DNA from 2 places in the Arthrobacter sp. SLBN-83 genome. Region 1 is predicted to be linked to the other one. Evidence: riboswitches for the same ligand, from Rfam matches in the RefSeq annotation. Region 1 holds a riboswitch; the other holds the start of a gene.
What was found. A riboswitch is a leader RNA that binds a small molecule or an ion and turns the genes downstream of it on or off. The one in region 1 is predicted to bind thiamine pyrophosphate.
Positions count from the first base shown of each region.

Region 1 (4,977 bases):
GCGGACATCGCTGCGATGAGGCTGGACTTGCCGGCGGAGGGGAAGCCCACCAGTGCGATATCAGCGATGGACTTCAGTTCCAGCACGATGTCGCGGGAGTCACCCTCAAGGCCCAGCAGCGCGAAGCCAGGGGCGCGGCGCTTTTGCGATGAGAGTGCGGCGTTACCCAGGCCGCCCAGGCCTCCGGCGGCCGCCACGTACTCGGCACCTTCGCCGACGAGGTCGGCGAGCAGGGTGCCGTCCTTGGTCTTGACCACGGTGCCGTCCGGAACGGGCAGAACCAGGGTCTCGCCGTTCTTGCCGCCGCGCCAGTCACCCATGCCGGGGCCGCCGTTGCTGGCATGCCGGTGGGGTGCGTGGTGATAGTCGAGGAGGGTAGTGGTCTGGTGATCGACGCGAAGGATCACGTCACCGCCGTTGCCGCCGTTGCCGCCGTCGGGCCCACCCAGCGGCTTGAACTTCTCGCGGTGGACGGAGACGCATCCGTGGCCGCCCGATCCGCCGGATACGTGCAGGACTACCCGGTCTACAAAGCTGGCCACGTGGATCTCCTCAAATGCTGTTTACCTGGCGTCCGGAACGCCACATCGATTGTAATGCGGTTAAAAGAACAGTGGAGCGGACCCACAGGCCCGCTCCACCGCTTCAGAACTGGATGTTACTCTGCAGCTGCAGCAGCAACGATGTTGACCACGCGACGACCGCGGCGGGTGCCGAATTCAACGGCGCCCGGGGTCAGTGCGAACAGGGTGTCGTCGCCGCCACGGCCAACGCCGGCGCCCGGGTGGAAGTGGGTGCCACGCTGGCGGACGATGATCTCGCCTGCGGAAACTACCTGGCCGCCGAAGCGCTTGACGCCGAGGTACTGAGCGTTGGAATCGCGGCCGTTGCGAGTGGAGCTCGCGCCCTTTTTATGTGCCATCTGAAATGCCTGCCTTTAAAATTCTGGGGAATCTGCTGGAAAACCTGAACAGTAACCGGTGGTTACTTGATGCCGGTGATCTTGACCTTGGTCAGTTCCTGGCGGTGACCCTGGCGCTTCTTGTAGCCGGTCTTGTTCTTGTACTTCTGGATGACAATCTTAGGACCACGCAGGTCCTGGAGGATTTCAGCCGTAACAGTTACCTTGGCCAGGTCAGCGGCGGCGGAGGTGACCTTGTCACCGTCAACCAGGAGCAGTGCGGGCAGCTCGATGGTGCTGCCGGCTCCACCGGCGACGCGGTTCAGGGTAACGAAGTCTCCAACGGAAACCTTCTCTTGGCGGCCGCCTGCGCGGACAATCGCGTACACCACTTGGGAACTCACTTCTCTCGACGTTTATTACAAAATTTGCGTGCGGCACCCGGCTCAGAAATTGGCTGGGTTCCCGCTGTGCCTCAACGCCGTGGATTTCCCGGGGAAATCCGTGAGCCGTCCCGGTGGAGAAGTCCGCTTGTTATGCACAGCGAATTGCTCCAGGGTCATAACCCAAGTGTTGGCGTAAGCACCGAAGATCCAGAATACGCTAAATCCGTCCACGGCCGCAAATGAGGCTGGTTCCGGCGGCCCGGCTGTGGTAGTAACCACAAACCCGGCGGGCAGCACCGCAACCATGCTCCTCCATCATAGCGGCGGCGCTGCCGGCAGCCGTCAGGAATGCAGCCTCGGCGCGTCGAAGAATTCCACTTCCAGGCGGCAGGACTGCTTGAACGCGGTGACCATCGCTGCCCTTTCATGATCGGAGGCTTTCCGCCCCGCTTCATCCACGATGGCAATAGCCCGGCGGGTGGCCTCGGCGAAAGCCTCGTCGGCATAGGTGCGGAGCCAGGCAGCGTAGGCATGCCCGTCCGGCTCGCCGGCGGCAAGGAACTGCGCGTGCAGCTTCTCCCCCACCTCGGCATAGAGCCAGAAGCAGGGCAGGACGGCGGCAGCGAGGACTGCGTAAGAGCCCGACGCCGAAGCTGCGGTGAGGTGGTCCACGTAGGCCTTCGTGACGGGGCCAAGTCCGCGCTGGGCGGGCCGGGTGCTGAGCCAGGAGCGGTGGAGTTCCGTTTCCACTTCCAGGCAATGCTGGGCCGATCCTGCCCAGAACAGCTGTTCGGCCTCAGAGGGGGCCAGGGCGCTGGTGCGGGCCAGCACGCGGGAGTAACCGTTGAGGTACAGGGCGTCCTGGGCCAGATAGTAGGCAAAGTCCTTCTCGGCCAGGTCTCCGGCGGCCAGGCCGCGGATGAAGTCCAGCGCATAGATATCGTCGAGGTCCTGCTGGGCTTCCGCCCACAGCCTGGCCGCGAAGCCGCCTTCCTGCAGTGCCGGCCGCAGGTGGTGGAAGTGGTGCACGGGTCCGTTCCCCTGGCCCACCTCCAGCAGGCCCGAGTTCTCAAGGGCACCGGCCAGCCAGGGCTTGACCGTCCGCAGTGACGCTTCCCAATCGCCCAGGCGGGCCTGCACCGTTGCCATGGCAGAGGAAAGGGAGCAGCCGGTGCCGTGGCTGTTGCGGGTGGCGATCCGGTGGCCCGGGACTTCCACAACATCCTGTCCCAGCAGGCCCGCGGTGTTGACCAGCGCGTCCGGGCAGTACTCCCCTGCCAGGTGCCCGCCCTTGACCAGCACGGTTGCCCCGGTGGCATTGGCCAGGCGCCGGCCCTGGGCCAGTGCCTCGTCCCAGTCCCCGGCGGGGGCCGCGCCCACCAGCATGGCCAGTTCGGGCAGGTTGGGGGTGATGAGATGGGCGAGGGGCAGCAGTTCCCGCAGCGCGGCTTCCGCCGACTCCTGCAGCAGCCGGTCACCGCTGGTGGCCACCATCACCGGGTCAAGAACCACGACGGCGGGACGCACCTTTTCGAGCCACCCGCGCACAGTGCGGATCACTTCCCGGTCACCCAGCATGCCGATCTTGACGGCGTCGATGCTGATGTCGTCACTGACCGCATCCAACTGCTGGGCCAGGAAGGCGGCCGGAGGAACATGCACAGCCTGTACGCCCTGCGTGTTCTGGGCCGTGAGGGCGGTGATGGCGGCCATGCCATAGCCCCCGTGCGCAGCGATGCTTTTCAGATCTGCCTGGATGCCTGCGCCGCCTGACGGGTCCGAGCCCGCAATGGAGAGGACGCGCGGAACGTCCCGGCCTGCGGGCAACGCGGCGGATGCATCGGATGCAGTTGGCAGGGGCATGGAAAGGGTGGAAGACAAGAGACATCCCTTCGCCGGTACTAGCCGGACAGGTTCAACGGGTCTGGATCTCAGCCGGCCTGTGCGCGGCACCCCGTGTCGGTTTCCAGCCTAGCGGCTGGGGCCTGTCCGCAGGAAAGGTGACAGCACCTCCTGCAGCGGAGACCGGGCTGCCGCATATAAGAATCCCCGCCCTGTGGACGTTTCCCCTTGAAATACATGGGGGAAACGTCCTCAAAACGGGGACTTCTGGATGTTCCTAAGCTGCTGCCTGTCCTGGCCTCCGGCTTACAGCTCCGAGGCCGGAACGCCGACGCCGAGGATGATGGGTTCCTCTGCCGCCTTGCCCTGTTCCGCGGTGGCCTGTGCCTTGTCCGTTTCCGGGGCCTTGGCTGCGTGCGAATGGCCTCCGGCAGTGGCCTGGACGTTTTCGTGGTGCTGGACAGCGGTCTGGTTCGCGGCACCCTGGGCACGGCTGGCGCCGCGGTGGCGCCGCGGCCTGCGCTGCCGGGACTGTTCCAGCGTGTGGTCCGAATAGTCCTTTTCGGCTGGAGCTTCCACTGCGGGGCGGGCTTCCGCTCCCCCGGTTTCGGCTTGCCCTTCCGGCGCGGGCTGTTCCGTTGCCGGCTGTTCCGCTGCCTCCGGCGCCTCGACGGTCTTGGCTGGAGCGTCCTCAATGGACGACGCCGGCTGGCCGAGGTGGGCGAATGCTTCAGCCAACCGGTCCAGGGTGAGGGCCGGCTTGGGCTGCTGCTCCTCCGCGTGCTCCACGAACGGAAGCGGGACTTCCTCGCCGCCGAACGTCAGGACAGCTGCGGGACGCGTGGGGGCATCGGCGTCGTGCTTCTCCTCTGCCGGAGCGGGCGCAGGCGGGGCTGCGGGCACCTGCCGGGTTGCCGCCACCTCGTCGTCGTGCAGGTGCGCAGCGTGGGCAGCAGCGGCGATGTTTGCCAGGGCAAGCCGGGTGGCTTCTGCCTTGGCATGCCGCTCGGCGTCCGTAGGCTCCGGGTGGACGGTGTGGACCTGGACGGCAGGCACCGGCGCGGCTTCGGGCTGCTGGCCGCCGCGTCCGCGCCGCCGCTTGCGTTCCGAACGTGCGCCGGGCTGGTTGTTGTCAGTTCGCTGGCCTTCGGTGCGGTGGGCTTCCGGCCGGGCTTCGGGCCGGTTGTCGCTGCGCTGGACGTGGTGGTGCTCGGCGGCAACGACGTTGGCGCGGCGGTGCTCCACGGGATCGTCGTGGGTCACCACGCCGCGGCCGGCGCAGGCCTCGCACTGTTCGCCGAAGACTTCCAGCAGCCCGGTGCCCATGCGCTTGCGGGTCATCTGGACCAGGCCGAGGGAGGTCACTTCGGCAACCTGGTGCTTGGTGCGGTCGCGGCCCAGGCATTCGACCAGGCGGCGCAGTACCAGGTCGCGGTTGGATTCGAGCACCATGTCAATGAAGTCGATCACGATAATGCCGCCGATATCGCGCAGCCGCAGCTGGCGCACCACTTCCTCGGCAGCTTCGAGGTTGTTCTTGGTGACGGTTTCCTCGAGGTTGCCGCCGCTGCCGGTGAACTTGCCGGTATTGACGTCCACCACGGTCATGGCCTCGGTGCGGTCGATCACCAGGGAGCCGCCGGAGGGCAGGAAGACCTTCCGTTCGAGGGCCTTGTGGATCTGCTCGTCGACGCGCCAGGCGGAGAAGATGTCCTGGTCCTTGGTCCACTTCTCGAGCCGGCCCACCAGATCGGGCGCCACGTAGGTCACGTAGGCCTCGATGGTGTCCCAGGCCTCCTCGCCGGAAACGATGAGCTTGGAGAAGTCCTCGTTGAAGACGTCGCGGAC
Region 1 is NZ_VFMX01000001.1:3,438,976-3,443,952, reverse strand. Features, by position in the region: gene obgE (GTPase ObgE) at 1-542, opposite strand, end outside; gene rpmA (50S ribosomal protein L27) at 659-922, opposite strand; gene rplU (50S ribosomal protein L21) at 985-1,293, opposite strand; gene thiD (bifunctional hydroxymethylpyrimidine kinase/phosphomethylpyrimidine kinase) at 1,630-3,150, opposite strand; TPP riboswitch at 3,158-3,254, opposite strand; gene FBY30_RS16100 (Rne/Rng family ribonuclease) at 3,436-4,977, opposite strand, start outside.

Region 2 (4,977 bases), 1.7 Mb from region 1:
CTTGGCGAACCGGGCGATGGCGCGCTGGGTGCCGCGGTTGGCCAGGACCTGGATGATGGCGCTGACCGACGCCGAGATCAGCGCAAAGGTCAACGCCGAACGCAGGCTGGTGGGGACGTCCTCGTGCTTGCCGGTGGGCGGCTTCTGTCCGGTGGTCTTTTCCCAGATGGTGTTGACCAGCTTGGTGCCGGCCAGGCCTGCGCCGAGGCTCACCCCGGTCCCGAGCAGCTTGATGAGAAGGTTCATTCCTATTACTCCTTGCGGACGGAAAACGGACTGCCTCCAGCCTAGCCGCACACCCACCGCCGTCCCGGCAAGAGTCGGGGCAAGGGCGTGGCCGGGCTGGTGCGGCTTGGTGGTCTGACTAACCCGCTGGCTGACTAGGCGGCCGGGGGCTCGGTGCGGAACTTGATCATCTTGTGCGTGCCGTCGCAGTACGGCTTGATGGCGGACGCCCCGCAACGGCACAAGGCCACCGTCTTCCGGTCCCGGGGCACGGCAGCACCGGACGGGGTGACGATCTCAAACTCACCCCGGACAATGAGGGGCCCGTCCGGGCAGACCACGATCGAACTGGCAGGGTCCTGCTCCGCATTTACCTGGTCCACGTCGGCTCCTGTTCCATGCTGTTCAAGGTTCATGCCTGCACCGCATCCATCGTTGTTGTTCCTGCTTTGCCGGGGACGCCTCTGCCTGTGACGCCCTGGAGCCTGCCCCCGTGGCGCCGCCGGAGCTCCGCCTCGGAGTGCGCCGCCGTCCTGATCCTGCTGCCCGCGTAGGGGATGCCGCCCCGCCACCTGAACCCGAGGGCCAGCCAGGCGCAGACGGCCCGTTCAAGTGCCCAAAGCGGAGCGCACCATGCTGCCGAGGCGGGGAAGACGGCGGTCCCGTTGTGCCGCCGTCGTCCGATTTCTGCAAAGGCGACGGCCGCCGCGGAGAGTCCGCCCAGGGCCATTCCCCGCACCTGGCCTGGAAGGAAAAATCCTGCTGCCGCTGCCGGCAGCAGGGCGAGCTCGGCGGCCAGCCGTCGCGGCTGCGCGAAGCCGTCGTAGGCCTGGCGCACGCGCTGGCGCAGGAAGTGCCGGGCAGTGGGCGGCCTGCGGGCCACGAACAGGTCCGGAAGGATCCGCTCCCTCCCGCCGGCGGCCTTGATGGTCCTGATGAGCTCAAGGTTTTCGAACAGGACACCCGCATAGCCGCCGGTGGCCAGCAGCGCGTCGCGGCGCACACCGAGCGTTCCCGGGTAGTCGGCAGACCAGGCGCGGTTGACCAAGGTCCGGGCCGTATCCCACCGGCCGTGCCAGGGGAGGGGCACGAAGTAGTTCTGCGGCCGCACCACGTCAGCGGACTTCAGGTAATGGACGACGGCGGTGAGGGCCTCGCGCGTGTAACGGACGTCGTCGTCGGCGATGACAAGGAAGGACGCGCCTGAGGTGCGCAGGCCGGCCATGACGCCTGCAACCTTGCCGTTACTGGCCCGCCCGTCAAGGGCTATGCAGTCCGGCCGGATGTGGCGGACCGCTGCGGGAAACGCGGCACGGTGGCGGTCAAAGAAGTGGGGGTCCGAGCCGTCCACCACGGCGACGGGGATCCAGCCCGCAAGGTGGCGGAGGTAGTCCGTCAGCTCTGCCAGGCCCGAGTCCTCTGTCCAGCGCAGGGGAAGGATGTACTCCGCGTCAGTGACCAGGTGGGGCCCCACCTCCCTTACCGCGGGCGCACCTGCCGCGGCGGCGCCTGTCACGCCGCCGCCCGGAGTGACGTCTGCCCAGCTTCCCAGGACGACATCAGGTGGGCGGAAATGCGGCTGTCGATGGCCATGACGGCCGTGGCCCCGAACAGCACGTCGGCAAGCAGTTGAGGTTCAGCCTCCACCAGGCCGCCGGCAAGGTCGCGTCCCGCGATCTGTTCGTGGACGGCGTCGGCCTCCACGTGCTCGTCAAAGTAGTGCGTGACGTCCGGGCCGAAGCCGTGCCGGCGGAATCCGTTGCCGTAGAAGCGGTTGGGTTGGGAGGACGTCATTTCGTAGATTGCCAGGTGCCCGGTGATGGCGCCGCGGAGCCGCCGGTTCAAACCGCAGAGCGACATGAGGTTGACGGAGGCCAGGGACATCGCGGGGACGGCGTCCACGTAGGCGCCGTAGCTGTCGTCCAGGCCCAGACCGCGCATGGTCCGGGCGAACAGCGCGCTGTGCATCCGCTCAGGCCGCCCGCCGCCGTATTCGTCCGCCTGGATTTCCACCAGGGCCGCCTTGGGGCGGCCGCTGAGCCGCGGAATGGCCCAGGTGTGCGGATCGGCTTCCTTCAGCTGGTACATGGATTTGTGGACCAGGAACTCCTTGAGCTGGTCCAGCGTGGCTTTCCTGGCCACGTAGCGGGACACGCTGGGACCAGTGTCCGTGGCGGCCAGGCCGAAGAGGACGTCGGCAACGGCGTCGCTGGTCATGGCAACCCCGCCGGGCAGTTCGAAGTTCCCGGCGGCCTGGTGCGCGGCAGCGCGCAGTGCCGCTTCGAACGGTTCCTCGATCAGCCGGCGGACCCTGATCAGCGACGGCTCCCACTCCCAGTGGTCCGAAACGCCGTCCAGGCCGGAGTAATGGAGTTCGTAAAGGCAGAACAGCGCGAGTTGGATGTCCTCGTCGGCAATGATGTCGCCGGTGCCGGCCAGCTGCCGCGCCACCAGGGAGTACAGCCCGTCCAAGCCCGGCCCGGCGGTGCCCGGAGCCTGCGCCAGGACCTCGAACAATGCGCTGCTGACGGGTCCTCTGGTTTCCGGGATTCTCATGGGGCTCCTTGGTCTGCCGCGCTGCTGACGGGAACGAACGCAGGGCCGCCCATGGTGAGTCCCATGCCCGTCCTCCTCGAAACCCGGGAGACTACATAGTAAGCATGATTACTAATAAAAGCTAAGCGCGCCGGCCTCCATGCTCCACGCCGTCGCGCACGGCCGGTCACATCCGGTCCGATTGGCGCCGGCAGCCCTCAATGCAGCCCCGCCCGGTGTAAACTGGACCACGCCCGGAAGGGCAACCAAAAGCCTTACCCAAACCAAAAAGCAACACTAAAAACGACAGGGGAGCGCCGCCGTCGGGCATCCTGGCACAAGCCGGGCACCGCAGGTGGGCGCTGAGAGTGCGGACAGCCGCAGACCCTCGAACCTGATCCGGTTAGTACCGGCGCAAGGGAGTCGAGTTCTCAAAGTGTCGCGGCTGCACGGCAACGGGCCGTCAGCCGGGTCCACTTTCCCCTCCTGTTTCCCAGGAGGATCACATGAGCACTGCAGCAATCAAGAAGACCACCAGCAGGTCCTGGCGCGTCGTGGATATCGTGGTGGCCGCGCTGGTGGCCATCGCCGGCGGCGTCATCTTCTGGGCGTGGGACCAGGGCGCGGCAGCGTTGTCGGCCCCCATGAACGCCGCCTACCCACCCCTCACCGGGCTGCTGGCCGGCGGATGGATGATTCCGGGCGTGCTGGGCATGCTCATCATCCGCAAGCCGGGCGCGGCCCTGTTCTGCGAAACCGTGGCCGCCACCGGCGAGCTGCTCATGGGCTCCCAGTACGGCGCCTCGGTGCTGTTCTCCGGGTTCATCCAGGGCCTGGGTGCGGAGATCATCTTCGCCGTCTTCGTTTACCGGAAGTTCAACCTGCCCGTCTCCCTGTTGGCGGGCGCCGCGGCCGGCTTCTTCTGCGGCCTGAACGACTCGTTTGCGCCGTGGGGCTGGAACATCGCCTACTCGGGCGCGGACAAGTTCGCCTACATCGTCCTCACCACCATCTCCGGCGCGGTCCTGGCCGGCGGCCTGTCCTGGCTCGCCACCCGTGGCCTGGCCCGCACTGGCGTGCTGAGCTCCTTCGCCTCCCGCAAGGCTGCCACGGAGCCAGTCTTCTCCTGATGGCACCCTCCCAGGGAGCAGCCGGCGCCGTGCGCCCAGCCGCCGTCACCGCCCGCGGCTGGGGCTGGCGGCACGCTGGCAGGGCCAAGCCTGCCGTCCATGCCCTTGACCTGGGCATCACCCCCGGCGAGCGGGTGCTGCTGCTTGGCCCCTCGGGCGCCGGAAAGTCGACGCTCCTGCATGCGCTGGCCGGCGTGCTGGGAGACATCGACGACGACGGCGAGGCAGGCGACGCCGACGAGTCCGGTTCGCTGCTGGTTGACGGCGCCGTGCCCAGGTCCCAGCGCGGCCGCGCCGGGCTGATGCAGCAGGACCCGGAGACGCAGGTGGTCCTATCGCGGGTGGGGGACGACGTCGCCTTCGGCGCCGAGAACCTCGCCGTGCCCCGCGAGGCCATCTGGGCGCGCGTGCACGAGGCGCTTGCCGACGTCGGACTGTCCCACCTCCCGCTGGACCACCCGACGTCGGCCTTGTCCGGCGGGCAAAAGCAGCGCCTGGCGCTCGCTGGGATCCTGGCCATGCGCCCGGGGCTGATCCTGCTGGACGAGCCCACCGCCAACCTGGACCCGGACGGCGTGCTGGAGGTCCGCGACGCCGTGGCGCGCTGCCTGGACAAGACCGGAGCCACGCTGGTGGTGGTGGAGCACCGCGTGTCCGTGTGGAAGGACCTGGTGGACCGGATCGTGGTCCTGCAGCCCGGTTCGTCAACCGAACCTGCCGTGCTCCTGGACGGGCCACCGGACCGGGTGCTCAGCGAGGCGCGGACCATGCTCGCCGCCGCAGGAGTCTGGGTCCCCGGGTACGTCCCGGCCACCCGTGCCCGCTCTGCCGTGCCGGCCGCGGGAACGGGTAACTTGCTGCTGGCCGCGGAACAACTGGGCGTTTCCCGGGAGCGTCCGCGCCGCCAAGGCTTCCGCAAAATTCCGCCGGTACCGGTCCAGGAAGGCGTGGCCGCGCAGGTCCGCGCCGGCCAAGCCCTGGCCATCACCGGTCCCAACGGCGCCGGCAAGTCCACGTTCGCGCTGACCCTCGCCGGCCTCCTGGAACCGGTATCCGGAAAGGTCTCCGCCACCCTGGATCTCGGCCG
Region 2 is NZ_VFMX01000001.1:1,704,564-1,709,540, forward strand. Features, by position in the region: gene FBY30_RS07760 (DUF4235 domain-containing protein) at 1-246, opposite strand, end outside; gene FBY30_RS07765 (CDGSH iron-sulfur domain-containing protein) at 381-641, opposite strand; gene FBY30_RS07770 (glycosyltransferase) at 638-1,741, opposite strand; gene FBY30_RS07775 (iron-containing redox enzyme family protein) at 1,738-2,781, opposite strand; TPP riboswitch at 3,059-3,199, shown strand; gene FBY30_RS07780 (ECF transporter S component) at 3,267-3,890, shown strand; gene FBY30_RS07785 (ABC transporter ATP-binding protein) at 3,890-4,977, shown strand, end outside.
Region 2: another riboswitch for thiamine pyrophosphate. It lies ahead of FBY30_RS07780 (ECF transporter S component); the one in region 1 lies ahead of thiD (bifunctional hydroxymethylpyrimidine kinase/phosphomethylpyrimidine kinase).